Regions from separate parts of the Streptomyces griseobrunneus genome, predicted to be linked through region 1. Evidence: riboswitches for the same ligand, from Rfam matches in the RefSeq annotation. Region 1 holds a riboswitch; each other region holds the start of a gene.
What was found. Region 1 has a riboswitch for cobalamin ahead of ACK8N7_RS23320 (ABC transporter substrate-binding protein). Riboswitches for the same ligand answer to the same signal wherever they lie in the genome.

Region 1 (9,858 bases):
GCCGCGGGCGGCGGACAGATCGCGCTCGCGAGCCTGCACAGGTCGACGTGCAGCCGCGCGACGAGCAGCGTGCCCGGCGTCCTGTTGCTCACGTCATGGGGAACCATGCGGGCATCGTATCGATTCCCGGTCCGGAAACCCGAGTGTGATCCCACATGATGGATGGCGAGCGACCACTATGCGGACCGATGCCGTCTGGTGTGGTCCTGCGGGAGGTAGATCACCGTGGGGGCGCCGGTCTTCGGGTGGGTGCTGACCTCGGCGGCGACGCCGTACACCTCGCTCAGCAGCTCCGCCGTGAGGACCTCCTGAGGGGTGCCGGAGGCGACGACGCGGCCGTCCTTGAGGACGTAGATCCGGTCGCAGTAGTACGCGGCGAGGTTCAGGTCGTGCAGGGCGAGGAGGTTGGTGGTGCCCAGCTCGCGGACCAGGGAGAGGATCTCCAGCTGGTAGCGGATGTCCAGGTGGTTGGTCGGCTCGTCCAGGACGACGAGCGCGGGCTGCTGGACCAGGGCGCGGGCGACCAGGGCGCGCTGGCGTTCGCCGCCGGAGAGGGAGGCGAACGTACGGGGTTCGAGTGCGGCGATCCCCACCCGCTCCAGGGCGTCGGTGACGAGCGCGGTGTCGGCGGCGCTGTCCGCCTCCCAGAACCGCTTGTGCGGGGCGCGGCCCATCGCGACGACCTGGCCGACGGTGAGCTCGAACCCGGCGTGACCGTCCTGCGGGACGGTGGCGACGCGGCGGGCACGGGCCTTCACGGGGAGGGTGGCGAGGTCGTCGCCGTCGAGGAGGACCCGGCCGTGGGTGGGGCGCAGGGTGCCGTAGACGCAGCGCAGGAGCGTGGTCTTGCCGCTGCCGTTGGGGCCGACCAGGCCGACCGTCTCGCCGTCGGCGGCGGTGAGGTCGACGGCGTCGACGAGGTGGCGGCCTTCGCCGATTCCGTACGAGAGGCCCTCGGTGCGCAGGGTGGTCACGGGCGGGCTCCCCCGGCGGTACGTACGGTCGTCATGCGGGCGCTCCCTCGGGGCGGCGGCGCAGCATCCACAGGAAGAACGGGCCGCCGGTGAGGGCCGTGAGCACGCCGACCGGGATGTCCTGCGGGGCCGCGAGGGTACGGGCGGCCAGGTCCGCGAGGACCAGGAACACCGCCCCGCCGAGCGCGGCCACCGGGAGCAGCGCGCGGTGCGAGGCGCCGACCGCCATCCGGGCCATGTGCGGGACCATCAGCCCGACGAAGCCGATGGCTCCGCTGTACGCGACGAGCGCCCCGGTCATCAGCGAGGCGAGGACGAAGACGGCGGCCCGGAAGCGGGCGGTGTCCAGGCCCAGCACGGTCGCGCCCTCCTCCCCCACAAGGAGCAGGTCGAGCGGCCGGGCCAGGGTGAGGAGTACGCCCGTGCCGGCGACCAGGGCGATGGTGGGGAGCGCGAGCATGTCCCAGCGGGCCGCGCCGAGGCCGCCGAGGGTCCAGTAGAGGACTTCCTGGAGGTGGTCGGCGCGGGCGGAGGTGACCAGGATCAGGCTGGTCAGGGCGGAGAGGATGTAGGAGACGGCGACCCCGGCGAGGACGAGCCGGTTGGTGGTGAGGCCGCCTCCGCCGCGCGCCAGGGTGTAGACGAGCAGCAGCGAGAGCAGCGCGCCGGCGAAGGCGGCGGCGGGGATCGTGACGGTGGTGGCGAGGGTGGCGCCGATGCCGAGGACGATCACCAGGACCGCGCCGGTGGAGGCGCCGGAGGAGACGCCGAGGAGGAACGGGTCGGCGAGCTGGTTACGGACGAGGGCCTGGAGGACGGTGCCGATGACGGCGAGTCCGGCGCCGACGACGATCCCGAGCAGGACCCGGGGCAGCCGGACGTCCAGGACGATCGTGCGGAAGGGGCTCGCCTCCGCCCGCCCGGTCAGGATGTCGAGCACCTGGCCGGGCGGGATGCGGACGGAGCCGAGGGCGAGGGCGGCGACCACGGCGGCTGCGAGGAGTACGGCGAGGACGCCGACCACCAGGGTGTAGCGCAGCAGCCGCCGCGGTGCGGGGGTGCGGCAGGTCACGGGGTGGTGGCCGCCGGGTGGAGCTGCGCCGCGAGCTTCTCGACAGCGGCGGGGACGCGGACGCCGAGGACCGCGTCGGAGAGCGGCATGACCGCGAACCGCTTGTTCTTGATGGCGGGCACGTCGGCGAGGGCCGGGTCGCTCAGGAGGCGCTTCTTCTTCTGTTCGACGGTGGTGGAGCCGTAGTCGTAGATCACGATCGCCTCGGGCTTGCGGGCGACCACGTTCTCCCAGGAGGCGTCGCCGAAGGACTTGTCGAGGTCGGCGAAGATGTTGGTGCCGCCGGCGCGCTTGATCAGCTCGTTGCCGATGCCCTTGCCGCCCGCGGTGAAGGCGGTCTTGTCGCCGCTGTCGTAGACGAAGACGGAGAGCGGCTTCAGGTCCTTCAGCTTCTCGGCGGTGGCGGCGTTGCCGGCCTTGGCCTGCTTGATCCAGGCCTCGGCGCGGTCGGTGACGCCGAAGGTGCGGCCGACCTCGCGGACCTCCTCGTAGAGGGTCTCCATCGGGGTGTCGGCCTTGGCGCAGCTCTCGGTGTTGAGCCGGGTCTCGATGCCGGACTTCTTGAAGGCCTCGCGGCCTCGGCCGTCGCCCGAGGTGAAGGCGCTGCTGTAGCCGCCGTAGACGAAGTCGGGGCTGGTGGCGAGGACCTGCTCGTAGGAGGGGTACTCCTTGGCGATGACCGGGACGGACGCGTAGTCCTTCTCGTACTTCGGCAGGACCTTGTCGTCGAGGTAGGCGGTGCCGACGAGGGACTTGGCCAGGCCCAGTTCCAGCATGATCTCGGTGACGTGCTGGTTCATGGTGACCACGCGCTTCGGCGGGGCCTTGAAGGTCGTGGTGACACCGCAGTTGGTGACGGTGTACGGGAAGCCGTCGCTCTTCGCCGCGGCCTTGTTCCCGGTGGGCTCGTCGCCCTCCGGGGTGGAGCAGGCGGTGAGGGCGAGCGGGAGCAGCACGGCGGCGGCTATGAGCGCGGGGGTGCGCCGGGACATGGCGGGGCCTCTCCGGGGGATTTCCGCGTCCCCTGGTCGATGCGAGAAGGCGGCGGGCCAGTTCCTGGCTTCCGGGCCGCCCTCCGGTACGTCAGTCCGTACGGGAGGGGGCCCGGTCACAGTGGCGGGACCGTGCCGGATTCGCACCGGCTTCCTGGTTCCTGCTGCCTTGATGGGTTCTGGGGGCAGTGTGCCAGACCCGGGCGGCGGCTCCGCAGGGCCCCGGAGAGGCCGGCAGTCCTCAGTACGCCTCGACGACCTGCACGTCTTCCTCGGTGATCTCGCCGTCCACGATGCGGTACGAGCGGAACTGGAAGGGGCCGGCGCCGTCGGTGTCGGCGGTGGAGACCAGGACGTAGTGGGCGCCGGGCTCGTTGGCGTACGTCACGTCGGTGCGGGAGGGGTAGGCCTCGGTCGCCGTGTGCGAGTGGTAGATGACCACGGGCTCCTCGTCTCGGTCGTCCATCTCTCGGTAGAGCTTGAGGAGGTCGCCGGAGTCGAACTCGTAGAACGTGGGCGAGCGGGCGGCGTTGAGCATCGGGATGAAGCGCTCGGGGCGCCCCGTTCCGGCCGGGCCCGCCACCACGCCGCACGCCTCGTCGGGGTGGTCGGCGCGGGAGTGGGCGACGATCTGGTCGTGGAGCGCCTGGGTGATGGTCAGCATGGCGCCAGGATAGGCATGCGGCCCTCTGCGTACCGGTGGGTGGTACGGAGAGGGCCGCATGGTGGACGCCGGGGCCGTGGGGGTGGCCGGGGCGGTCCGGGAGGAGGGTGGTCGTGGGCCGGGGAGACCGGGCCCGCCCTCAGGTTGGCGGAGGGGGGCCGGTGACCCGGGCCCGCCCTCGGGTCAGCGCTTGACGAAGGCGTTGTTCTCCGGGTTGCGCGACTTGAGCACCAGGTAGGAGACGCCGAGGAGGAGCGCCCAGATCGGGGCGCAGTAGAGCGAGATCCTGGCGTCCTTGTCGACCGCCATCATCACGATGACCATGCCGATGAAGGCGAGCGCGAACCAACTGGTGTACGGGGCGCCCGGGGCCTTGAACGAGGACTGCGGGAGCACGCCCTGATCGGCCAGGCGGCGGTAGCGGATCTGGCTGAACAGGATCATGATCCAGGCCCACATGCCGGAGATGGTCGCGAAGGAGACGACGTAGTTGAACGCCTCGCCCGGCCACTGGTAGTTGATCCAGACGCCGACGAGCATCAGGGCGGCGGAGAAGGTGGTGCCGGTGAGCGGCAGGCCGTTCTTCGTCAGTTTGGTGAAGGCGCGCGGGCCCTGTCCGTTCAGGGCCAGGTCGCGGAGCATACGGCCGGTGGAGTACATGCCGGAGTTGCAGGAGGAGAGCGCCGCGGTCAGGACGACGAAGTTGACGATGGCGGCGCCGACGCTGAGCCCCATCTCCTCGAAGGCCTTCACGAACGGCGAGACGCCCGGCTTGAAGGTGGACCACGGCACGACCGACAGGATCATGATCAGCGCGCCGACGTAGAAGACGGCGATGCGCCACGGCACGGTGTTGATGGCCTTGGGCAGCACGGTCTTGGGGTCCTTGGACTCACCGGCGGTGACGCCGACGAGTTCGACGGCGAGGAAGGCGAACATGACGATCTGGAGCGTCATGAGCATGCCGCCGACGCCGTTGGGGAAGAACCCGCCGTCGTTCCAGAGGTTGGAGACGGTCGCGGTGTCGCCCACGTCGGAGAAGCCGAGGGTCAGGACGCCGGCGCAGATGAGGATCATGCCGACGATCGCGGTGACCTTGACCATCGAGAACCAGAACTCCAGCTCACCGAAGAGCTTCACGGAGATCAGGTTGGCGCCGTACAGAATGACGGTGAAGACGAGTGCGGACAGCCACTGCGGAATGTCCCACCAGTACGTCATATAGGTGGCTGCGGCGGTGACTTCGGTGATTCCGGTGACGACCCAGAACAGCCAGTACGTCCAGCCGGTCACGAATCCGAAGAACGGTCCGATGAATTCGCGGGCGTACTCCGAGAAGGAGCCGGAAACCGGGCGGTACATGAGGAGTTCGCCCAGGGCCCGCATGATGAAGAAGATGACCAGGCCCGCGAGGACGTAGGCCAGGATGAGGCTGGGCCCGGCCCGGTCGATCGCTTTGCCCGCGCCGAGGAAGAGCCCGGTACCGATGGCTCCGCCGATGGCGATCATCTGGATCTGACGAGCTCCCAGACCGCGCTGGTACCCCTCGCCACCGGTCTCGGCCTCTCCGGCTTCCGCGCCGGGCCTTCCCTTGTCGGCCTGTCCCTCGTCGACCTGTGCCGATGTCATGTGTGGTGCGCCTTTCTCCACGCCGATCCGCGCCTGCAAGGCTGCGGATCAGGTCCTGATCCCCCCGGATATGGATGGAGTGCCACCGGCGTTCGGCCGGCTTGTGGCGGCCCCGGGAACAGGGGTGGCGTCCCCGGGCGATCGTGAAGATTTATCACGGCCGTCACAGGACACCACGGGACATTCTGTGGCGCACCCCACAGGCAAAAGGGGACAAGGAACCCCATCCCCCATGAATGCCATCAATGACTTGGGGGGATCGTTACCCGGATCTGAGCGTCCGTTGAGCGAACAGGATGTCTTTCCCGGCTCTGCGGAGGGACAGCCGGCGGATTACGGCATCAGTGATTCGACGAGCGTTTCCTGGAGGGCCCCGAGCCACAGGTAGGCCATCACCATGGGCTTGCGCGGATCGCTGTCGGGGAGCCGGTAGAGAGAGCCTTCCTCGCCCTCGTCCTCGTCGGAGACCTCCAGCCGGGTGCCGATGGTGAGCCGCAGGTCGTTGAGCGAGCCGAGCCAGGAGCGGCACTCGTCGGCGGTGAGGACGAGTACGGCTCCGCCGCCCCCGGCGGGCGAGAGGGCGTCCAGGGTCCGGACGACGGCGAGGGCGTCCTCACGCTTGCGGGAGCGCAGGTCGTTCTCGGTGAAGCGGCGGAACTCGGCGGACAGTTCCCGCAGCTCCTCCTCGGACTTCTCCTGCGGGGCGGGCCCGTCGGGCCCCCCGTACGCGTCCGGGAAGAGCCGGGCCAGGGCCGGGTCGGACGGCGGCTTGCTGGGGCCCTCGGTGAAGAGCGCGGCGAGCGGGTCCTCGCCCTCGGCGGGCGTGTCGCCCGGGCCGAGCAGTTCGAGCAGCTGCACGGCGAGGGAGCGCAGGATCGAGATCTCGACCTCGTCGAGCGCGACGGCCGCGCCGCCGCCCGGGGTGGCCTCGAAATGGCCGGCCATGGATTCTCCGATGGTGGGTCGAACGGGGCAGGTGGCGGGGGCGGGCGAAGCCCTAGTTGCGGTCCTGGGTGAGGGTGGCCCACAGCCCGTAGCCGTGCATGGCCTGGACGTCGCGCTCCATCTCCTCGCGGCTCCCGCTGGAGACGACGGCGCGGCCCTTCTGGTGCACGTCGAGCATCAGCTTGTGCGCCTTGTCCTTGGGGTAGCCGAAGTAGGCCTGGAAGACATAGGCCACATAGCTCATGAGATTGACCGGGTCGTTGTGGACGAGCGTGACCCACGGGACGTCCGGCTCGGGGACCGCGAAGGTCTCCTCGGCCGAATCAGGACGTTCGATCTCTACGGGGGTAGCAACGCTCACCTGTCCCATGCTGCCACCCGGGCGGTCCCCACGCACAAACGGACCCCACATCTCGTCACTTTGACGAATAGGGGGTAGCATCCCAGCCATGAACTCAGCGGACCTCGGGCGACGGGTCGGCGTTCCGTCGACCGCGCTCTTCACCGACCAGTACGAGCTGACCATGGTGCAGGCGGCCCTCAAGGCGGGCACCGCCGACCGGCACTCGGTCTTCGAGGCGTTCACCCGCCGACTGCCCGAGGGGCGGCGGTACGGAGTCGTCGCGGGCACCGGGCGGGTGCTGGACGCGGTGGAGAACTTCCACTTCGACGACGAGATGATCGGCTTCCTGCGCCAGCAGCACATCGTGGACGAGCCGACCCTGCAATGGCTGGCGGGCTACCGCTTCAGCGGCGACATCTGGGGCTACCCGGAGGGCGAGGTGTACTTCCCGGGCTCGCCGGTCCTGCGGGTGGAGGGCTCCTTCGCCGAGTGCGTGCTGCTGGAGACGGTGATCCTCTCCATCCTCAACCACGACTCCGCGATCGCGGCCGCCGCCTCGCGGATGTCGGCCGCCGCGGGGGGCCGCCGGCTGATCGAGATGGGGGCGCGGCGGACGCACGAGCTGTCGGCGGTGGCGTCGGCGCGTGCGGCGTACGTCGGCGGGTTCGACGCCACCTCCGACCTGGCGGCCGGATTCCGCTACGGGATCCCGACCGTGGGGACCAGCGCGCACGCCTTCACCCTGCTGCACGACACCGAGCGGGACGCGTTCCGGGCGCAGGTGGACTCGCTGGGGCGGGGCACGACGCTGCTGGTCGACACGTACGACGTGACCGAGGCGGTGCGGGCGGCGGTGGAGATCGCGGGGCCCGAGCTGGGAGCCGTACGGATCGACTCGGGCGACCTGCTGCTGGTCGCGCACCGGGTGCGGCAGCAGCTGGACGAGCTGGGGGCGACGGGCACGAAGATCGTGGTGACCTCGGACCTGGACGAGTACGCGATCGCCTCGCTGGCGGCCGCGCCGGTGGACGCGTACGGGGTCGGCACGCAGCTGGTCACCGGGAGCGGGCACCCCACGTGCTCGATGGTCTACAAGCTGGTGGCCCGGGCCGGGTCGGCGGAGCCGGATGCTCCGCTGGTGCCGGTGGCGAAGAAGTCGCTCGGGGCGAAGTCGTCGAAGGGCGGTCGCAAGTGGGCCGCGCGCCGGGCGGACGAGGACGGTGCCGCCGAGGCCGAGGTGATCGGCACCGGGCCCGTGCCGGAGGAGCTGGCCGGGCGGGAGCTGCTGGTGGAGCTGGTGCGGGGCGGGGAGGTCGTCGCGCGGGAGCCTCTGGAGGCGGCCCGGGAGCGGCATGTCGTGGCGCGGGCGGGGTTGCCGATGTCGGCGATGCAGTTGTCCCGTGGGGAGCCGGTGATCGGGACGGAGTACGTGTGAGGCCGGGCCTCGGAAGGTGCGGGGGCCCCGCCGCGAGGGTTCCGTCCTCAAACGCCGGACGGGCCGGGACGGGGTAGGGGTTGATTGTCAGCCCCCAGTCTCTACGCTCGTTGCATCCCCGTGAACGCCGGACCATGACCGCTCTCTCCCCCACCTAAGGACACCCGCCATGCACCGCGCATTGATCGTCGTGGACGTTCAGAACGACTTCTGCGAGGGCGGCAGCCTCGCGGTGGCGGGTGGTGCCGACGTCGCCGCCGCCATCACCGATCTCATCGGTGAGGCCCAGCCCGGCTACCGGCACGTGGTCGCCACCCGGGACCACCATGTCGACCCCGGCGACCACTTCTCCGACACCCCGGACTTCGAGCACTCCTGGCCGGTGCACTGCGTCGCCGGTACGGAGGGCGTCGGCTTCCACCCGAACTTCGCGCCCGCCGTCGCCTCCGGGGCCATCGACACCGTCTTCGACAAGGGCGCCTACTCGGCCGCGTACAGCGGTTTCGAGGGCTCCGACGAGAACGGGACCGGTCTCGCCCAGTGGCTGCGCGACCGGTCCGTCACCGAGGTCGACGTGGTCGGCATCGCCACCGACCACTGCGTACGGGCCACCGCCCTGGACGCGGCCCGTGAGGGCTTCGTCACCCATGTGCTGCTCGACCTGACCGCCGGGGTCTCCGGCGCGACCACCGAGCGGGCCCTGGACGAGCTCCGGACGGCGGGCGTGAAGCTCTCCGGGAAACCCGTCGTGGCCGAGGCGCTGTAGCCCTGCCAAAGCCCCGCCACAGCCCTGTGCGAGCCCGCCCCTACGCCGCCGGGCGGGCGGGTCCGGCGTGCCCCGCCGGGCCCAGCAGGGCCCTGATCGGGTGCCACAGCTCTTGGCCGGACTGGGGCGCCGCCCGCCACAGCAGGCCGTCCGGATGATGCAGCACCGCCGTGATCTCGTCCGGTGTCGGCGGCTGCGCGTTGCCGCGCAGGTAGACCGCCCGCAGCCCCAGATTGCGCAGCCTGGTCAGGGCGCGCGCCCGGTTCACCGCGTGGACCAGCACCCGTACCGGGGCCCCTGGGCCCGCCCCCGTACCGACGCAGGAGGGTGCGCCCTCCGTCGGTCTGGTGAGGGTGAGGGCCACCACCACCGTGCCGTTCGGCAACCTGCAGAAACCTCCGCCTGCCATGCTCCGCACTCCCCCGTGAGACGTCGTGTCAATAAGGATGTGAACAAGACGCACCTAAACACGATCGGCCGCCGCCCGCTAGAGGGCGACGGCCGATCATGCTCTGACCTGCGGTTCTATGGAACTATCGGCCCGAGGGGCTGACCAGCAGGGTCATCGAGGAGCCGCTGGCCGGCTCCAGGAGGATGGAGATGCGGGTGTTCGTGTCAGAAACCTTGACACTGCCCGTCGGGTTCTCCTTGTACCAGTAGGTGCCCTTGCGGTCGTCGAAGACCGGGTTGCCCAGCGAGGGCTGGATCTTCAGCGGCACGTCCGCGTTGTGGAGCGTGAAGCCCTTGTTCGGGTACCAGCTGAACGGGGCGTCGAACGGCTGGATCTTGTTGCGAACGATCGAGCCGTCCTTCCACTTCAGCGGCTTGGCGTGCGCGTCGACCGGAAGGATCAGACCCTCGCCCGGGTGGACGGAGGTGTTGTTGTCCTTCTGGGAGGTGTCCCACTGCCAGACGAGCAGACCGGTCTGGTACGCGTAGTGCTCGACCCAGTCGGGGCGGGAGTTGGCGAAGCCGAAGTTGTACGGGCCGACCTTGAGGGTCTCGTCGTACGACACGTACTGCCGGTTCTCCGCGATG
Region 2 (9,858 bases), 2.4 Mb from region 1:
CGAGCGACGAGGACCTGGCGTGGCTGTATCCGGGGGAGGAGCCGGAGAAGGTCGCCGCCCGCTGGCTTGAGCGCGGGCCCGCCGTCGTGCTCGTGACCCGGGGCGGCGACGGGGCCCTGGCCGTGCTGCCCGGCGGCCGGATCACGGTGGAGGCCGCGCCCGTCGACGTCGTGGACACCGTGGGCGCGGGCGACGCGTTCATGTCGGGCACGCTCCACGCCCTGGCAGAGCGGGGACTCCTCGGCACCGGGGCCCGGGACCGGCTGCACGCCGTGGACCGGGACACCGTCACCCGCGTACTGCGCCACGCGGTCGCCTCCGCCGCCGTCACCGTCTCCCGGGCGGGCGCCAACCCGCCGGACGCGGCGGAACTCCGGGAGGCGCTCGCCCAGGGCGTGGCCGGCGGATCGTGGCCGGGTCCGCCGGCCACGCCCTAGGGCCTGCGTTCGAATCAGGCCGGGGCCTGCGAGCGCCGACTTAAACCCATATGCCACAATTGGCAGTCCGTCATGACCCGTTCGGCCCAGTCGAACGCATCCTCGCCAGGCGTCCCGCCGTTCGTCAACCGGCCGCAGTATGACAACGGGATCGGGGCAGCGGGTGGAGAGCAGACGGACAGCAGGCAGCGGGACGGGGCCGCAGGCGCAGGAGCGTGCCTTAGCGGGCGGGCGCGGGCGCACGGCGGTGCTGGAGAGCGTGGCGGGCTGGGTGCCGGGGGAGCCGGTCGGCAACGAGCGGCTCCCCGTCGACTGGGACGTCGACGACGCCTGGGTCCGCCGCCGCACCGGCATCGGCAGCCGGCACCGCGCCGGACCCGGGGTCGCCACCGGGGACCTCGCCTATGCGGCGGCCTCCCGGCTGCTCGCGGGCTCCCCGGCGTCCCCGGCGTCCCCGGCGTCCCCGGCGTCCCCGGCGTCCCCGGCGTCCCCGGTGGACGCGGTGGACGCGGTGGTCCTCGCCACCGCGACCCCCGACCACCTCTGTCCCGGCACCGCGCCGGCCCTCGCGGCCCGGCTCGGCCTCGGCACCGTACCGGCGCTGGACATCGCCGCCGTGTGCAGCGGCTTCGTCTACGGGCTCGCCCTCTGCCACGGGCTGATCGCCTCGGGGCTCTACGGGCGGATCCTGCTGGTCGGCGCCGACGTCTACTCGACCTGGCTCGACCCCGCCGACCGCTCCGCCGGTGTCGTCTTCGGCGACGGGGCGGGCGCGGCCCTGGTGGCGGCCGGGCGCACCGGCGACCCCGGTGAGCTGCTCGCGTTCGACCTGGGCAGCGACGGCACCGGCTACGACCTGATCACCGTCCCCGGCGGCGGCGCCCGCGCCCGGGCGGACGGGAAACCACCGGCACCGCAGGACGCGTACTTCCGCATGCAGGGCGGCACCGTCTACCAGCACGCCGTCGAACGGATGACCGGCTCGTGCCGGACGCTGCTGGAGCGGGTGGGCTGGGACCCGGCCGAGGTCGACCACTTCGTGCCGCACCAGGCCAACGCCCGGATCCTGCGCGCCGTCGCGGACCGGGTCGGCATCGGGCCGCAGCGCTGCGTCACCCATCTGGAGCGGGTCGGCAACACCGGCGCCGCCTCCATCCCCCTCGCCCTGGCCGACGCGGCGGGGCGCGGGGTGCTGCGCCGCGGGGACCGGGTGCTGCTCACCGCGTTCGGGGGCGGATTGACCTGGGGTTCGGCGGCCCTTCGCTGGCCGGGGACCCCGCAGACCATTTCCACGGATTCTACGGAAGGAACACAGCATGTCGCAGTCCGCTGATCAGGGCACCGGAGCCGGCGCAGGCACCGCCATCGCGGTGACGGGGGTCGGCCTGGTGACACCCGCAGGGGCTGACGAGCACAGCTTCTGGGAGGGGCTGTGCTCCGGGCACTCCACCGCCCGGCACTGCGAGGAACTGGCCGGTCTCCCGGTCGACTTCGCCTGCCCGGTCGACTCCATCGACCTGGACGAGGCGGTCGGCGGCCGCTCGGTGTGGCGGATGGCCCGGTTCGTGAAACTGGCCGTCGTCGCGGCCCGGCAGGCTGTCGCCGACGCCGGTCTCGACCCGGCGGTGTGGGACGGCGGCCGGGTCGGCGTGGTGCTCGGCGTCGGCGTCGGGGGCGTCTCCGTCCTCGTGGACAACGCCGCCAAGCTGGCGGCCTCGGGCCCCGAGGCCGTCTCCCCGCTGCTCGTCCCGATGATGATCCCCAACGCGGCGGCGGGCGAGGTCGCCATCGCCCTGAAGGCGGGCGGCCCGAGCCTCGCCCCCGCCACCGCCTGCGCCTCCGGGGCCACCGCCGTCGCCGTCGCCCGCGATCTGCTGCTCGGCGGCAGTTGTGACGTGGTGGTTGCCGGGGGCGCCGAGTCGGTGCTGACCCCGCTGGTGGTGACCGCCTTCGCCCGGATGGGCGCGCTCTCCACCCGTACCGCCGATCCGGCGGGCGCGTCCCGGCCGTTCGCCGCCGACCGGGACGGCTTCGTGATCGGTGAGGGTGCCGCCATGCTCGTCCTGGAGCGCGAGGAGACGGCCCGCGCTCGGGGCGGCCGGGCGCGGGCCCTGCTCACCGGGGCCGGGTCCAGCACGGACGCCCACCACCCCACCGCCCCGGCCCCCGACGGTCGCGGCGCCCAGCGCGCGGTGCAGTCGGCCCTCGACCAGGCGGGCTGGGCGCCGCGCGATGTCGACCACATCAATGCCCACGGCACCTCCACCCCCCTCAACGACGCCATGGAGACCACCCTCATCTCCCGGCTCTTCCCGCACCGCCCGCCGGTCACCGCCCCCAAGGGCGTCATCGGCCACACCCTCGCGGCGGCGGGCGCGATCGAGGCGGTCGCCACCGTCCTGACGCTGGAACGCTCCCTCATCCCGCCGATCGCCAATCTGGACTCCCTCCCCGACGCCTTCCCGCTCGACTGCGTGGTGAAGGAACCCCGCCACCAGCGGGTCGAGCGGGCGGTGAGCCACTCCTTCGGCTTCGGTGGGCACAACGTGGCGCTCGCCTTCCAACGCACCTGACCCAACAGGGCCGTTCGGGACGGCGAGGGGTGTCCTCGCCGTTCCTTGATCGTTACTCTGTCGTGACCGTATCCATGCATGAACCGGCCCAGCCGTCCACCAGCGATCTGCTCACCCGAGTCCTCTACGGCGACAACTTCCGCCAGGAGCACGGATTCTGGCGGCGACTGCTCACAACAGAACCGTTTCGGCGCTCCGGTGGCGGCACCCCAGACGAGCGGCTCGCCCTCTCCTACCACCGCCTGCGCATCCTCAACGACACGCTCGACAGCGGCGCGAGGCTGGCCGCGGACCCCCGCGCGCTGGCCGCCCTGCACGAATGGCTCGGACCCGTCGACCCGGCGCTGACCACCGTCGCGGGCATCCACTACAACCTCTTCCTCGGCAGCCTCCTCGACCACGACCCCGGTACGCCGCGCGACCTCTCGGACTTCCTGGAGCTGCGGTCCATCGGCACCTTCCTCTGTACGGAGGTGGCGCACGGCAACGACGCGGCGGCCGTCGAGACGACCGCGACGTACGACCGTGAACGCGACGGCTTCGTCCTGCACACCCCGCACGCCGGGGCCCAGAAGTTCATGCCCAACACCAGCCCCGCCGGGGGCCCCAAGACCGGTGTGGTGGCCGCCCGGCTCCTCGCCGACGGAACCGACCACGGGGTCTTCCTCTTCCTCGCCCCGCTCACCGACGACCTCACCGCTCTGCCCGGCGTACGGGTACGGCGGCTGCCCGGCCGCATGGGCTCCCCGGTCGACCACTGCCTCACCTCCTTCGACCGGTACTTCGTCCCGCGCGACGCCCTGCTCGCCGGGGAGCAGGGACGGATCGGCGAGGACGGACGGTTCACCAGCGAACTGGCCAACCGCAGAAGGCGGTTCCTCCTCTCCATCGGGCGCGTCACCCCCGGCAAGCTCTCCATGAGCGCCTGCGCGGTCGGCTCCGCCCGGGTCACCCTCGCCATCGCCGTGCGGTACGCCGGCCACCGGCTGGTCTCCGGATCGCGGGGCGCGCAGCGGGTGCCGGTCTACGCCCATCGCACCCACCACGGCCCGCTGGCCGGGGCGATGGCCACCGTCTTCGCGATGAGCCTCCTCCACCGCAGGGCCCTGGACCGCTGGGAGTCCGCCCCCGCCCCCGACCGGGACGAGGCCGAGCGGCTGGTCGCCGTCGCCAAGGGGTGGATCACCTGGCGGGCCCGGGAGGTCATCGTCGAGTGCCGGGAGCGGTGCGGGGCGCAGGGACTGCTGGAGAACAACGGCATGACCGAGCTGTTCACCGGCATCGAGGGTGCGATCACCGCCGAGGGCGACAACCTCGCCGTCCACGCCAAGGCCGCCGCCGAGATGCTGTTCAGCGCCACGCTCCGGGAGGAGGAACCGGAGGAGGACCCCGGCGAGCTGGACGATCCCCGGTTCCTTGGCCGGCTGCTCGCGGCGGTGGAGGACATCTGGTTCGACCGCGCCCGGGAGCGGATCAGCGCCGCCCCGGCCGGTGACCCGCTCGGCCGGTGGAACGCCGCATCGGGTCCTGCGCTGCGCGGGGTGGAGGCGTACGGCTACCGGCAGGCGAGCGAGGCGTACGCGCAGTCCACCGCCGCCCTGTCCGAGGGGCCGGCCCGTGAGCGGCTGACCGAACTGCACCGTCTTTTCGCCCTCCAGTGGGTCGCCCGCAACAGCGGTGACCTGCTGGCCACCGGACGGCTGACCGCCGAACAGGTGTCCTTGCTGCCCGACGCGGTGGAGCGGCTCATCGCGACCGTGGCCCGGCACGCCCCCGCCCTGGTGAAGTCGTTCGCGCTGCCGGAACGCCTGATGTCGGACTGGCCGATCGCCGGACCCGGTTACGCGGACGCCTACGACGACCCGGAGGGGTCCTGGCACCGGCACCGCAGGGCCGGGGCCGGGAGCCGCACAGCGGATTTCCGGCGGCCCGTCTGTGGCAGCAAACGGCGTCCGCTGCGCGAGAAGGTGGCGGCGCTCGGTACCCGCGGAGTGCTGCTCGCGTACTGGGGAACCACGTCCGTGCTCTCCCGATGGTTCGAGAAGCCGCAGGTGAGCGTAGACGAATCGGTTCGCCCCAAGGCGTAACCGGAAGATCGTCATCCAGTTACATCGGGCGGTGGGGTTACGTTCAACCACCCGCCATTCGTGAAGCTGCCGACGAGCCGCCGAAGAGCTGCCGACCAGCTGTCGATGAGAGGAAACACCGTGAAGACCCAGACCATCCACCCGAAGATCACCGAGGTGCTGACCGAGACGTTCAAGGTGCCCGCAGTCGAAATCCTGCCGGAGTCCACGATGGACAGCCTGGAGATGGACTCCCTGGCGGTCGCCGAGTTCGCCGTCATCATCAAGGAGACCCTGGGCGTCGCCGCCGACTCCGAGAAGCTCTACAAGGACGCCACGCTCGCCGACATCTCCGCGTTCATCGACGCGGCCGTCGGCGGCGAGGCGGCAGTCGGTTCGGTGCCGGTGAGCAACACCCGATGAACCGACCCGCCATCGCCGTCACCGGTCTGGGGATGATCACCCCGGCCGGCCACACCACCGACACCACCTGGGACGGGGTCTGCCGCGGCGAGTCCTTCGCGCGCACCGTCCCCGAACTGCACGGCTGCGCCATCGACTTCGCCTGTACGGTCACCGGCATCGACCTGGACGAGGCGGTCGGCGGCCGCAGCGCCTTCCGCATGGGCCGGTACGTCAAGCTCGCCGTCCTCGCCGCCCGGGAGGCGGTGACCGACGCCGGGCTCGACCCCGCCCGCTGGGACGGCGCCCGCGTCGCCGTCGTCGTCGGCACCAGCAGCGGGGGATCCGCCGGACTCACCGAACAGGCCGTCGCCCTGGAGCGGCGCGGCCCCGAGGCCACCTCGCCCTCGGGCATCCTGCTCACCATCCCGAGCATGCCCGCGGCCGAGATCGCGATCCAGATGAAGGCCACGGGCCCCAGCCTGGCACCGTGCACCGCGTGTTCCTCCGGGGTGACCGCCCTCTCGGTGGCCCGCGACATGCTGGCGCTCGGACAGTGCGACATCGCGATCGCCGGAGCCACCGAGTCGATCGTCTTCCCGGTCGCCATGACCGGCTTCGCCCGCTCGGGCGCGGCGGCGCTGCGGGACGGGGACCCCGCCCGTCTCTGCCGCCCCTTCGCCGCCGACCGGGCCGGGCTCGTCATGGGCGAAGGCGCCGCGATCATGGTCCTGGAGCGGGCCGAGGACGCCCGCGCCAGGGGAGCGGTCCCCCGTGCGCTGCTGGCCGGCACCGGCGCCACGACCGACGCCCACCACCCCACCAGCCCGCACCCCTCCGGGGCGGTCGCCCAGGCCGCCGTGGACGCGGCGCTGGCCGATGCGGGCTGGCGGGCCGAGGACGTCGACCACGTCAACGCGCACGGGACCTCGACCCCCCTCAACGACGCGACGGAAGCCGCCCTCATCGGCCGGGCCTACCCGCACCGGCCGCCCGTCACCGCCCCCAAGGGCGTCCTGGGCCACTGCATGGGGGCGGCCGGTGCCATCGAGGCGGGGCTGACCGTCCTGACGCTCCAGCACGGCATCGTCCCGCCGATCGCGAACCTGGACGCCCCCGACCCCGGGTTCGCCATCGACTGCGTCACCAAGATCCCGCGTGAGCTGCCCGTACGACGGGCCGTCAGCCACTCCTTCGGGTTCGGCGGACAGAACGCGGTGATCGCCCTGCAGGCTCCGTAAAAGGGGCGGCCGGGCCGGGGCGGCGGGACGATCCCGCGCCGCACCGGCCCGGCAGGGACCGGTACGCGCACCGGCTCTGAGCTGCGCGAAGACCCGTGATAGCTTGCCGGGGCCAGTCGAACCCCAGCGACGGGGTCAGGGAATCCGGTGCGAGACCGGAACTGACGCGCAGCGGTGAGGGGGACGGGCGGGGCCACGGCCACTGGAGCACGGGAGTGTTCCGGGAAGGCGTCCCGCCCGGACGAACCCGAGTCCGAAGACCTGCTGGCACCCGCGCCCCGCACCGGGGGCACGGGAACCGTACGACGGGCTCCGCGGCTGGGCCCAGAGACACCGAGGTCCTCCGTGCTGTCCAAGGCCACCCCTGCCCCGATACGCACCGCCGCCCTGTTCGCGGCGGGACTCGTCCTGCTCACGGCCTGCGGCGGCGGGTCCACCACCCCGTCCGCCGACGGCGGCGACAAGGCCGACGGCTTCCCGCTCACCCTCAAGAACTGCGGGCGAACCGTCACCGTGAAGGCAGCGCCCCAGCGGGCCGTCTCGGTCGACCAGGGCTCGACCGAGATCCTGCTCTCCCTCGGCCTCGCCGACCGGATCGCGGGAACCGCGACCTGGAGCGACCCGGTCATGAAGGGCCTGGAGAAGGCCAACGCGGGCGTCGAGCGCATCTCCGACAACCGGCCCTCCTCGGAGAAGGTCCTCGACAAGGAGCCCGACTTCCTCAGCGCCTCCTTCGCCTCCACCCTCGCCAGGGGCGGTGTCGCCCCCCGCGAACAGTTCGAGAAGCTGGGCGTCCCCACCTACATCTCGCCCGCCGACTGCATCGGCAAGGACAACAGCGGCGGCGGCGACGGAGCCCGTACCGAGCCCCTCACCATGGACAGCGTCTACATCGAAGTCCACGAACTGGCCCAGGTGTTCGGCGTTCCCGAGCGCGGCGACGCCCTGGTGAAGAAGCTCCGGGCCCGGGTGGCGAAGGCCACCGACGGCATCGACGCCTCGAACGCCTCCCTCCTCTACTGGTTCTCCGACTCCAAGGCCCCCTACCTCGCGGGCTGCTGCGGCGCCCCCGGCGTCATCACCCGCGAACTCGGCGCGAGGAACGTCTTCGACGACACCCACGACGAATGGCCCCAGATCAGCTGGGAGACCGTCGCCGACCGCAACCCCGACGTCCTGGTCATCGGCGACCTGAGCCGCACGATGCAGACGGCCGAGAGCGCCGGGAAGAAGATCGAGTTCCTGGAGTCCAACCCGGTCACGAAGACCATGGACGCCGTCAGGAACCGCCGGTACGTGCTGCTCAGCGGCCAGGCCATGAACCCCACCATCCGGACGGTCGAGGGACTGGAGCGCGTCGCCGCCGGGCTGCGCGACTTCGGGCTCACGGGGTGAGCGGCGGCAACCCGGCGGTGCGGGAGACCGCGGAGCTGAAGGCACCGGCGGCGCCGGGCCCGGTACGGAGCGGCGGCCCGGTCGCGGTGCTGCTCTGGACCGGCGGGCTCCTGCTCCTGCTGCTCTCCGTCGCCGTCGCCGTCACGATCGGGCCCGCCCGGATCTCCGTCCCCGACGTCTGGTCCGCCGTCGCCTCCCACCTCGGCTTCGGCGCATCGGAGCTGAGCCCGATCCGGGACGGCATCATCTGGAACCTGCGCATGCCCCGCACCCTGCTCGCCGCCGTGTGCGGCGCCGGGCTCGCGGTGTGCGGCACGGTGATGCAGTCCCTGCTGCGCAACCCGCTCGCCGACCCCTTCGTGCTCGGCGTCTCCTCCGGGGCCTCCACCGGGGCGGTCGTCGTGGTCGTCCTCGGCGTCGGCGGGGGAGCGGTGTCGCTGTCGGCCGGGGCCTTCGCCGGGGCCATCTGCTCGTTCGCCCTGGTCATGCTCCTCAGCCACACCCTCGGTGCCACCACCGACCGGGTGGTGCTCTCCGGAGTCGCAGCGATGCAGCTCTTCTCCGCCCTGACCTCCTTCGTCGTCATGACCTCCGCCGACGCCGAGCAGACCCGCGGAGTGCTGTTCTGGCTCCTCGGCTCGCTCAGCGGCGTCGGCTGGAGCGAGGTCGCCCTCTGCACCGCCGTCCTCGCCGGCTGCCTGGTGATCTGCCTGGCCCACGCCCGTACGCTCGACGCCTTCGCCTTCGGGCAGGACGCCGCCGCCGCGCTCGGCGTCAATGTCGCCCGCACCCGGATCGTGCTGCTGTGCACCACCGCCCTGCTGACCGCGGCCCTCGTCAGCTCGGCCGGGGCGATCGGCTTCGTCGGCCTGGTGCTCCCGCACGCGGCCCGTGCCCTCACCGGCTCCGGGCACCGGCGCCTGCTGCCGGTCACCGCACTCGCCGGGGCCGTCTTCCTGGTCTGGGTCGACACCCTCGCCCGCACGGTCCTGGACCCGCAGGAGGTGCCCGTCGGCGTGGTCACCGCGCTGATCGGCGTCCCGGCCTTCGTCCTCGTCCTGTACCGCACCCGGAGTACGTCATGAGCGCTTCCACGGGCCTGCGCGCCGACCGGGTCGGCCGGGAGGCCGGCGGCCGGCTCATCCTCGACGGGGTGGACATCACCCCGCCGCCCGGCGCCACCGTCGGGCTGCTCGGCCCCAACGGCTCCGGCAAATCGACCCTGTTGAGGATCCTCGCGGGCCTCCTCGCCCCGGACACCGGCGTCGTCACGCTGGACGGCGACCCCCTGGTGGGTCTCGGCCGCCGTACCGTGGCCCGCCGGATCGCCGTGGTCGACCAGCACGCCGTCACCCAGGTCGACCTCAGCGTCCTGGACGTCGTGCGCCTCGGCCGCATCCCGCACCGCCGCGCCTGGTCCGCCCCGGACCGTACGGATGAGGAAGCCGTCACCGACGCCCTGCGGCGCACCGGCCTCGCGGACCGGGCCGCCCAGTCCTGGCACACCCTGTCCGGCGGCGAACGCCAGCGCGTCCAGATCGCCCGCGCACTGGCCCAGCAGCCCCGCGAACTCCTCCTGGACGAGCCGACGAACCACCTGGACATCCAGCACCAGCTGGAACTGCTCGCCCTGGTCGCCGAGCTGCCCCTCACCAGCGTCATCGCCCTGCACGACCTCAACCTCGCGGCGATGTTCTGCGACCGGATCACCGTGATGAAGGCGGGCCGGGTCATCGCGGGCGGC
Region 3 (9,858 bases), on a different replicon from region 1:
GACTGAGGGCGTCGGATCGGTCCGCGCACCAATCCGGCCCGGCGGGCGGCGCCGAATGGTGGGTGCGGGGGCGCGGAGCGGGCGCTCCCGCACTCACTGCCCGGGACCGGATCGGCAGCCTGGCAAGATCCGGCCCCGGGCAGGCAGCACGTGTCGGCCCTCCCCGCCCTGTTCCGCCTTTCGTCGCCGGTTCGCTGACTTCCGGTCAGGTCGTGCGGGCATGGTGACCCAGATGTAACCGAATGGCGTAGGCGAGCCGGAACCACAGAGCGTCACAGGCCGTTCTTCTTGCCAATACACGGCCGCCGACCCGCGGTGGCGACGAGTGAGGGAAGCGCGAATATGAAGAAGACAGTCGGGTGGGCCCAGGACGGCGACGACTGGACTATCACGGTGAACGGCACCCTGTACCGGGCCGTCGAGCGGCCCGCCGACGGGCGCGTGCACGACTATCTGGTGCGGGGGGACGACCTGACCGCCGAGTGCCCGAGCCTCGGCCACGGGCTCGGAGTGATCCGGGCGCACGAGTCCCGGAGCTGACCTCCGGCCGGCCCGGCGACGAGGTGCGGCGGCCGCCCGCGCCACGACGCGATCCGCCGCCCCTGTCCGGAGCCCCTGCTCGCGGGCCGGGGCCTCAGCCGGCCGTACCGCCTGCGCGGTGCGCGGCGTCCGCGCCCTCCGGGCCGTCCGGCCGGTGGCGCAGCAGATAGGTGTCCATGATCCAGCCGTGCCGTTCGCGGGCCTCGGCGCGCACCTGGCTGATCCGCTCGGCGACCTCGTCCAGGGGGCCGGAGACCAGGAGTTCGTCGGGGGTGCCGATGTAGGCGCCCCAGTAGATCCACAGGTCCCTGCCGGTCAGATGGGTGAAGCTCTCGTGGCCGTCGAGCATCACCACGATGTCGCCGTCGTCGTCCGGGAACCCCTCGGCGAGCCGCCTGCCGGGGGTGATGTGGATGGGGCGGCCGACCTGGTTCAGGGTGATGCGGTGGCGGGCGGCGAGCGCGGAGACGCTGCTGATCCCGGGGATCACCTCATGGCCGAATTCCACCGTGCCCCGGGCACGGATGTCCTCCAGGATCGCCAGGGTGCTGTCGTACAGGGACGGGTCGCCCCACACAAGGAAGGCCCCGCACTCCCCCGGTGCCAGCTCCTCGGTGATCAGGCGTTCGCAGGTGTCGGCGCGGCGGTGGCGCCAGTCGTGCACCGCCGAGGTGTAGCGACCGCGGTCGTCCTGGGTCCGGTCCCGCCAGGGGTCCTCGGCCTCGACGACCCGGTAGGGGCCGGTGAGGTGCTCCTCCAGGATGTCCCGCCGCAGCCGGGTCAGGGACTCCTTCTCCCGGCCCTTGCCGAGCACGAAGAAGACCTGGGCCCGGCGCATCGCCTTCACCGCGGCGAGCGTCAGATGGTCGGGGTCGCCGGCTCCCATGCCGATGACGAGGATGTGCCGTGGTGCGTCGCTCATGTCGGCCGATCATGCCAGGAGCGGGGCGGGCGGACATGCCGGGGGCGAGGCGGGCGATCGTGCCGGGGGGCGAGGCGGGGTGGACTTACCAGGACGTCCAACCATATGTTCGTGAGCAGCGGGGTGAGCGGTGTGCAGCCGGTCGCCCTCAAGGCCCGTGGTGTCAGGGAAGCCGGTGCGAATCCGGCGCGGTCCCGCCACTGTGACCGGGGAGTCCGTCCTCGCAGGACACGCCACTGACGGTGCAGAAGCCGTCGGGAAGGCATGAGGGCGCGCGCTGATCCGGGAGTCAGGATACCGGCCGCGGGATGTTCCGTGTTTCCACGAGGATGGAGCAGATCCGCTCGATCGTGCTGCACACCAGCCACCACACCCACCAGGTGATCGGCTCCGGTTCCGGGGACCCGCAGAAGTACGATCCGGCGGCGAGCCGCGAGACGCTCGACCACTCGGTGCCGTGCATCTTCGCGGTGGCGCTGGAGGACGGTGTCTGGCACCACGAGTGGTCGTACGCCCCCGAGCGGGCGCAGCGGCCCGGGACGGTCGAGCTGTGGCAGCGGATCTCCACGGTGGAGGACCCGGAGTGGACCCGGCGCTACCACGACCCGGACCCGGAGCGGCGGGCCTTCGGCGGCCGGGCGGTGGTGACCCTGGTGGACGGCACGGTGATCGAGGACGAGCTGGCGGTGGCCGACGCGCATCCGGCGGGGGCCCGGCCCTTCGACCGTTCGGGGTACGTGGCGAAGTTCCGGACGCTGGCGGAGGGCATCGTCGCGGCCGGGGACCAGGACCGGCTGTTGCGGATGCCGGGCGCGATCAACCCGTACTCGGCGCGGCTGATCCAGGAGGCCGGGTTCGAGGCGTTGTATCTGTCGGGGGCGGTACTCGCCGCCGAACTGGCGCTACCCGAAATCGGGTTGACCTCGTCGACCGAGATCGCAGCGCGGGCCCAGCAGATCGCCCGGGTCACGGATCTGCCCGCCCTGACCGACGCGGACACGGGCTTCGGCGAGCCGATGAACGCGGCGCGCACGGTCCAGTTGATGGAGGACGCGGGGCTCGCCGGGCTGCACCTGGAGGACCAGGTCAACCCCAAGCGGTGCGGCCACCTGGACGGCAAGACGCTCGTGGGGCGCGCGGAGATGGTCCGCAAGGTGCGGGCCGCCGCCGACGCCCGCCGCGATCCGGACTTCCTGCTGATGGCCCGCACCGACGCCGGGGCCCCGAGGGCCTCGAAGCGGCGATCGACCGCGCGAAGGCGTACGTGGACGCGGGCGCGGACGCCGTCTTCCCCGAAGCGCTCGCGGACGAGGGTGAGTTCGAGGCGTTCCGGGCCGCCGTCGACGTACCGCTGCTGGCGAACATGACGGAGTTCGGCAAGGGACCGCTGCTGGACACGGCGACGCTGGAGAGCCTCGGCTACAACATCGCGCTCTACCCCGTCACCCTCTTCCGCCTCGCGATGGGCGCGGTCGAGGACGGGCTGCGGACCCTGGCCGCCGAAGGCACCCAACAGGCCCTGCTGCCCCGGATGCAGACGCGTTCGCGACTGTACGAGGTGCTCGGTTACGAGGAGTACGGCGCCTTCGACTCAGCGGTCTTCGACTTCACGCTGCCGCCCGGGGCCTGAGCCGCCCGCGAACCTGTGCCGCCCGGCCGCCGGCACCCGCCCCGGCCGGGCCACCACCCCACCCTGGACTACCCCGCCGGGCTCGCGTACCACCTGATGGGGTTCGACATCGCGGCCTTCACCCCGGTCTTCGTGATGAGCCGGGTCACCGGGTGGAGCGCCCACATCAGCGAACAGCTCGAACACAACGCGCTGATCCGCCCGCTCGGCGTCTACAACGGGCCCGAGCAGCGGACCGTCCCGGCGCACACCGGTACATGAACGGGGGATGATCGACGCCCCCGCGTGCGTTATAGCCGGTTGTGTCCGGCTCATCACCGAGCCGGACCGCGGAACTGGAGCTGGAGGCGGCGCTGTGCACGGTGAGTACAAGGTTCCCGGCGGCAAGCTGGTCGTGGTGGACCTGGACGTCGAGGGCGGGGCGCTGCGGAACGTCCGCGTCGCCGGGGACTTCTTCCTCGAACCCGACGAGGCGATCCTGGCGATCGACGCGGCCCTGGAGGGTGCTCCGGCCAACACGGACACGGCGGGACTCGCGGCCCGGATCGAGGCGGCGCTGCCCGACTCCACGGTGATGCTCGGGCTGAGTGCGGAGGGTGTCGCCATCGCCGTACGCCGGGCGCTGGCGCAGGCCACGGAGTGGAGCGACTACGACTGGCAGCTGATCCACGAGGCCCCGCAGTCGCCCGCGCTGCACATGGCGCTGGACGAGGTCATCACCGCCGAGGTGGCGGCGGGGCTGCGTCCGCCGACGCTGCGGGTCTGGGAGTGGGACTCCCCCGCAGTGATCATCGGCAGCTTCCAGTCGCTGCGCAACGAGGTCGATCCGGCGGGCGTGGAGCGGCACGGGGTGAGCGTCGTACGCCGGATCTCCGGCGGCGGCGCGATGTTCGCCGAGCCGAGCTCCACCATCACCTACTCGCTGGCCGTCCCGCAGTCCCTCGTCTCGGGCCTCTCCTTCGCCGACAGTTACGCCTATCTGGACGACTGGGTCCTCGAAGCCCTCGCGGACATGGGCATCAAGGCCTGGTACCAGCCGCTCAACGACATCGCCACCGAGGTCGGCAAGATCGCGGGGGCGGCGCAGAAGCGGGTGGTGGGGCCGGACGGCGGTCCCGGGGCCGTGCTGCACCACGTGACCATGGCGTACGACATCGATGCCGACAAGATGCTGGAGGTGCTGCGGATCGGCAAGGAGAAGATGTCCGACAAGGGCACCCGGTCGGCGAAGAAGCGTGTCGACCCGTTGCGCCGGCAGACCGGTCTGCCGCGCCAGGCCGTGATCGAGCGCATGATCGAGTCGTTCCGCAAGCGCCACGGCCTCACCGCGGGCAGCGTCACCGACGCCGAGCTGGCGCGCGCCGAGGAGCTCGTACGGACGAAGTTCGCCACGCCGGAGTGGACGGCCCGGGTGCCGTAGGGACTTCTCCACGGGCCCGCATACTGGGAGGCATGGACAGAGAGCAGCCAGGATCCGGTGCACGGGAACGGCTGGGCCGGTCCCTGTTCTCCCGGGTCGCGGGTCCCTCCGGGCCGGAGAACCGGGCCCGGATCCACGGCACCCCCGGCCCCCGCTGGTTCGGCCCGGACCGGCCGGTGCGCCGGGTGCACGGGGACGCGTCCATGTTCATCGGCGGGCTGCGCGCCCTGCTCCTCCAGTCGCTGCACCCCCTCGCGATGGCCGCCGTCGCCGGCCACTCGGGGTTCAAGGGCGATCCGTGGGGGCGGCTCCAGCGGACCAGCACGTTCCTGGCGGTGACCACGTTCGGTACGACCGAGCACGCCCAGGAGGCGGTCGACCGCGTACGGGCCGTGCACGAGGGGGTGCGCGGAATCGCGCCGTCCGGTGAGCCGTACCACGCGGCCGACCCGCACCTGCTGTGCTGGGTGCACATCGCCGAGGTGGACAGCTTCCTCCGCGCCCACCAGCGGTACGGGGCGCGGCCGCTGGACGGCGCCGGGTGCGACGGATACATCCACGACATGGCGACGGTGGCCCGTGCCCTCGGCATCCCCGACCCGCCGCACGACCGCGCGGAGCTGGCGACGCGCATCGCCGCCTACCGCCCGGAGCTGCGCGCCACCCAGGAGGCCCTGGACGCGGCCCGCTTCATTCTGCTGCACCCGCCGCTGCCCTGGCCGGCCCGTCCCCCGTACGCCGTACTCGCCGCCAACGCGGTGGCCGCCCTGCCGCCGTGGGCCCGGGAGCCGCTGCGGCTTCCCCGGGTGCCGGGGGTCGAGGAGGTCTGCGTACGGCCCGCCGGGAAGGCCCTGACCAGGACCATCCGGTGGGCGATGACCCCACCGCCCGCGCCCGCTGGGGCGTGAGGGTCCCCGGGTGCCGGAGACCGCCGATGGCAGGACGATGGAGGGGACCGTAAGCAGGGGGGCCACGGCGGGAGGCCCCGGTGGCACGCAACGAAGTGACCGATGTACTCGTCGCGGGCGCCGGCCCGGTCGGGCTGACGCTCGCCGCCGAGCTGCGGCGGTCGGGGGTCTCCTGCCGGATCGTGGACCGCCTCCCGGCCCGGCTGCCGTACGCCAAGGCGGTGGGGATCCAGCCGCGCACCCTGGAGCTCTTCGACCGGATGGGCCTGGTGCGGGAGGTGCTGGACGCGGCGGTCGCGATGCGCGGGCAGCTGACGTACGTGAACGGGGCCGAGCAGGGCCGGATCGAGCTCGTCCTCCCGCCCGAGGTGCCGTACGGCTTCGCCGCGCTGCCGCAGTACGAGACCGAACGCGTCCTGGAGGAGTTCCTCGGGCGGTTCGGTACCGGGATCGAGCGCTCGACCGAGCTGGTGGCGTTCGCCCAGGACCCCGCCGGGGTGACCAGCAGGCTCACCACCGCTTCCGGGGCCGAGGAGGAGGTCCGGTCCCGGTTCCTGGTGGGGTGCGACGGGGCCCACAGCGTGGTCCGCAAGGGGCTCGGGCTCACCTTCGAGGGCGGCGCGTTCCCGGAGGAGTACATGCTCGCCGATGTGGAGGTGGGCTGGGGACTGCCGCCCGGGTACGGGGTGCGGTCCATGCACCGCGGCGAGGACGGTGCCATCGACGACCTGCTGGTCTGCATCCCGCTGCCGGGGAACGGCCGCTACCGGATGTCGATGCTGGTGCCGCCCGAGCTGTCCGCCGCCCGGCAGGCCTCCGGAACGGCGGACGGCGACGGGGTGGCCCACGGGTTGGAGGGCGGCACGGCTCCCGCGCTCGCCGACATCCAGAAGGTCCTGGACCGGCTGGCGCCGGAGCCGGTCACCGCGTCCACGCTGCGCTGGTCCTCGGTGTTCCGGATCAGCCACCGGCTGGTGGACCGGTACGGGGAGGGCCGGGTGTTCGTCGCCGGGGACGCGGCGCACATCCATCCGCCGACCGGCGCCCAGGGCATGAACACGGGTGTCCAGGACGCCTGCAATCTGGCGTGGAAGCTCGCCCTGGCCGTCGGGGGCGCCGCCCACCCGGGCCTGGTGGCGAGTTACGACGCGGAGCGGCACCCGGTGGGCGAGGAGGTGGTGGGCCGGACCGTCCGCCATGCCGCCGAGGGCGTCCAGGCCGACCCGACGGACCCTGAGACGCTGATGCTCCGCGAGGCCCAGCTGCTGATCGGCTACCGGGAGAGCCCGCTCGTGACGCCGCTGCCCCGGCCGGACGGGGCGACGCTCCGGCCCGGCGACCGGGCCCCGGACTGCGGCGGCCTCACCGGGGACATCGCCGCCTACCCGGTGCGTCTCTTCGACCTGCTGCGCGGGCGCGCCCACGTCCTGCTGGTGTACGGGAACCACCCGGCCGGTGACACACCCGCCGATCTCGCGGCTGCTGCACAGGAGTTGTCCCAGGGGCGCATGGAGACGTGCCGGATCCTGCCCGCCGACGCCCCCTGCGAGGTGACCCCCGGGGTCCCCCATCACCACGACAGCCAGGGCGAGTTCGCACGGCGGTACGGCATCGAGGAGGGTGCCGCGTTCGTGGTGCGCCCGGACGGCTACCTCAGCGCCTGCCTACGCCCGCCGACGGTCGGGGAGTTGAAGGAGGCGCTGGGGAGGGTCTTCGGCCCGTGACGGCGAAAGCCCCGCCGCGGGAGGGCCCTGGGGGTTGATAGGGGCCCTCCCGCAGCGGGGCGGTCTGTCACGGCAGGAGACTGCCGCCCGACTACTTCGGCATCAGCACCGTGTCGATGATGTAGACGGTGGCGTTGGCGGTCGGAACGTTGCCGCAGACCACGTTGGCGCTGTCGTTGACCTTGTACGACTCGCCGGAGCCGGCCGTGGTCAGAGTGCTCTTCTGCAGCGTGTCGAACGTGCCGCTCTCCAGCTGCTGCGGGGTGAGCTTCTCGCCCACGACGTGGTAGGTGAGGATCTTGGTGAGCATGGCCTTGTCGTTGAGAACCGCGTCCAGGTCGGCCTTCGGGATCTTGGCGAAGGCGTCGTTGGTGGGCGCGAACACCGTGATGTTCTCGGCGTTGTTGAGGGTGTCGACGAGGCCGGCCTTCTGCACGGCGGTGACGAGCGTGGAGAGCGCGGGGTTGTTGGAGGCGGCGGTGGCGACCGGGTCCTTCGCCATGCCGTCGAAGCTGCCCGCGCCCTCCGTCGGGACGCCGGCACAGGCCGGGCCGAACGGCTTGTCGGTCGACGTGTCGTCACCGGCGGCCGGCTTCGACTCCTCGGGGGTCGACCCCGCGGCGGACGAGCTGTCGGACGCCTTGTCCGAGCTGTCCTCGGCGCAGGCGGTCAGCGACAGGGGCAGCAGGACGGCGGCGACGACGGCGACGGCTGCACGGCGGTGGCGAAGGGCGTTCATGGAATTCTCCTGAATCATTCTTAAGGGGAAACGGGATGAAGTACTGCTGAAGGGAGGTCTGTTGGGGTCAGTCGACGGAGACCACGACGGAGTGCCAGCCACTGGCACCGTCCGGGACGGTCTTGGTCCGCTTCTCGGTCTGGACCTCGCCCGTGCCGTCGGTGGCGCGGACGGTGAGGGTGTGGCCGCCGGGGGTGGCCTTCCAGGGGTAGGACCACTGGCGCCAGGTGTCGACGGTGTCCTGCTCGGCCAGTTGGGCCGGGCGCCACGGGCCGTCGTCGACGCGGATCTCGACCTTCTCGATGCCCCGGTGCTGGGCCCAGGCCACTCCGGCGACCATGACCGTGCCGGCCTCGGGGCGGCCGAAGGGCTTGGGGGTGTCGATCCGGGACTGGGTCTTGATCGGGGCCTTGCGGGCCCACTTGCGCTTCACCCAGTACGCGTCGTAGTCGTCGAAGGTGGTGAGCTCGATGTCCTCGATCCACTTGCAGGCCGAGACGTACCCGTACAGGCCGGGGACGAGCATACGGACGGGGAACCCGTGGACGAAGGGCAGCGGTTCGCCGTTCATGCCCACGGCGAGCATCGCGTCGCGGCCGTCCATGACGTCCTCGACGGGGGTGCCGAGCGTCATGCCGTCCACCGAGCGGGCGATGATCTGGTCGGCCTTGCCGCCCCGGGACGGCGGCTTGACGCCCGCCTCCTTGAGCAGGTCGGACAGGCGTACGCCGATCCACCTGGCGTGGCCGATGTAGGGGCCGCCGACCTCGTTGGAGACGCAGCACAGGGTGATCTCGCGCTCGATCAGGGGCCGGTCCAGCAGGTCCTGGTAGGTGAGCTCCAGGTCTCGCCGTACGCCCTTGCCGTGGATGCGCAGCCGCCAGGTGTTCGCGTCGACCTTGGGGACCACCAGGGCCGTGTCCACCCGGTAGAACTTGTTGTTGGGGGTGGTGAACGGGGGGAGGCCGGGCACCCGCAGCTGCGCTCCGGCCGGGATCGGCTCGGCGGGCGAGGCCGGGGCGGGCAGCCGGGCGCCCTCACGGGAGGCGACGGCGTCCTGAGCGCTGCGGCCGTTGAGTGTCCGGCCGACCGCTCCCGCGACGGTGGAGGCGGCGGCCGCGGCGGTGGCGGCGATCAGGAAGCCCCGGCGGTCCCAGCCGCCCTCGTTCTCCTCCTGCTCCTCCCCCGGGATGCGGCGCGGCCGGGCGAGCCTGCCGATGAGGACGTACAGCAGGATCGCCCCGGCCACCGCTCCCACCAGCGACGGAAGTCCGTCGGCCACGCCGGTGGAGTCCGGGCGGCTGACGGCGGAGGCGGCGCCGACCACACCGAAGGCCAGGACGGCGGCGGAACCGGTACGCCGGTAACGCAGCGCCAGTACGCCGACGGCGAGGGCGAAGAGGGCGAGCGTCACGACGATGCCGAGCTGCAGGACGAGTTTGTCGTTCTCGCCGAAGTTCCGGATCGCGAAGTCCTTGACCGCGGCAGGCGTCCGGTCGATGGCCGCCCCGCCGACCGCTGTCACGGGACTCGCTTCGGGCCTGACGGCCGCCGACACGAGTTCGGCGACGGTCAGTGCGGCGAATCCCGCCAGCAGCCCGCTCAGGGCTGCGAGCGTTCCGCGGGTCAGGGCTGTCCGGGTGATCCTCACGGTCGTCATTCGGAGCCGTGGGCCAGGCGGATTGGTCGTTCGCCCGATCACGTGAAACTGATGGGTTCGCTGTGCACCGGAGGCGTACGTGGGTTACAGGGGCCGGAGAGGCGCGCGGGACACCCGGAGACGCGAACCGCCCCGGCGGGCACAGGGCCGGTCGGGGCGGAACGGTGGGCGGACGGGTTCGCCCGACATCAGGTCAGGCGAGGCTCGCGATCGCCTTGTTGAACGTGGCGGACGGGCGCATGATCGCCTCGGCCTTGGCCGGGTCGGGCTGGTAGTAGCCGCCGATCTCGGCCGGGGAGCCCTGCACCGCGATCA

Region 2: it holds a riboswitch for cobalamin, as region 1 does, so the genes downstream of both, ACK8N7_RS34405 (ABC transporter substrate-binding protein) here and ACK8N7_RS23320 (ABC transporter substrate-binding protein) in region 1, are expected to answer to the same signal.
Region 3: it holds a riboswitch for cobalamin, as region 1 does, so the genes downstream of both, ACK8N7_RS37510 (MmgE/PrpD family protein) here and ACK8N7_RS23320 (ABC transporter substrate-binding protein) in region 1, are expected to answer to the same signal.

Annotation. Positions count from the first base shown of each region.
Region 1 covers NZ_CP177080.1:5,118,947-5,128,804, reverse strand. Annotated here, with positions in the region: gene ACK8N7_RS23335 (putative leader peptide) at 1-107, opposite strand, end outside; gene ACK8N7_RS23330 (ABC transporter ATP-binding protein) at 177-974, opposite strand; gene ACK8N7_RS23325 (FecCD family ABC transporter permease) at 1,006-2,046, opposite strand; gene ACK8N7_RS23320 (ABC transporter substrate-binding protein) at 2,043-3,038, opposite strand; cobalamin riboswitch at 3,077-3,226, opposite strand; gene ACK8N7_RS23315 (M67 family metallopeptidase) at 3,280-3,702, opposite strand; gene ACK8N7_RS23310 (amino acid permease) at 3,886-5,331, opposite strand; gene ACK8N7_RS23305 (DUF2017 domain-containing protein) at 5,665-6,276, opposite strand; gene clpS (ATP-dependent Clp protease adapter ClpS) at 6,329-6,646, opposite strand; gene ACK8N7_RS23295 (nicotinate phosphoribosyltransferase) at 6,726-8,054, shown strand; gene ACK8N7_RS23290 (isochorismatase family protein) at 8,224-8,820, shown strand; gene ACK8N7_RS23285 (hypothetical protein) at 8,861-9,229, opposite strand; gene ACK8N7_RS23280 (immune inhibitor A domain-containing protein) at 9,354-9,858, opposite strand, start outside.
Region 2 covers NZ_CP177080.1:7,540,302-7,550,159, forward strand. Annotated here, with positions in the region: gene ACK8N7_RS34375 (carbohydrate kinase family protein) at 1-437, shown strand, start outside; gene ACK8N7_RS34380 (beta-ketoacyl-ACP synthase 3) at 685-1,770, shown strand; gene ACK8N7_RS34385 (beta-ketoacyl-[acyl-carrier-protein] synthase family protein) at 1,754-3,010, shown strand; gene ACK8N7_RS34390 (acyl-CoA dehydrogenase family protein) at 3,085-5,097, shown strand; gene ACK8N7_RS34395 (acyl carrier protein) at 5,218-5,499, shown strand; gene ACK8N7_RS34400 (beta-ketoacyl-[acyl-carrier-protein] synthase family protein) at 5,496-6,719, shown strand; cobalamin riboswitch at 6,816-7,002, shown strand; gene ACK8N7_RS34405 (ABC transporter substrate-binding protein) at 7,065-8,114, shown strand; gene ACK8N7_RS34410 (FecCD family ABC transporter permease) at 8,111-9,199, shown strand; gene ACK8N7_RS34415 (ABC transporter ATP-binding protein) at 9,196-9,858, shown strand, end outside.
Region 3 covers NZ_CP177081.1:26,994-36,851, forward strand. Annotated here, with positions in the region: gene ACK8N7_RS37500 (hypothetical protein) at 343-540, shown strand; gene cobF (precorrin-6A synthase (deacetylating)) at 635-1,462, opposite strand; cobalamin riboswitch at 1,604-1,782, shown strand; partial or broken gene ACK8N7_RS37510 (MmgE/PrpD family protein) at 1,795-2,262, shown strand; partial or broken gene prpB (methylisocitrate lyase) at 2,254-3,092, shown strand; partial or broken gene ACK8N7_RS37520 (citrate/2-methylcitrate synthase) at 3,135-3,353, shown strand; gene lplAB (lipoate-protein ligase LplAB) at 3,448-4,512, shown strand; gene ACK8N7_RS37530 (oxygenase MpaB family protein) at 4,545-5,420, shown strand; gene ACK8N7_RS37535 (FAD-dependent monooxygenase) at 5,501-7,144, shown strand; gene ACK8N7_RS37540 (fasciclin domain-containing protein) at 7,236-7,883, opposite strand; gene ACK8N7_RS37545 (molybdopterin-dependent oxidoreductase) at 7,951-9,543, opposite strand; gene ACK8N7_RS37550 (NADP-dependent isocitrate dehydrogenase) at 9,737-9,858, opposite strand, start outside.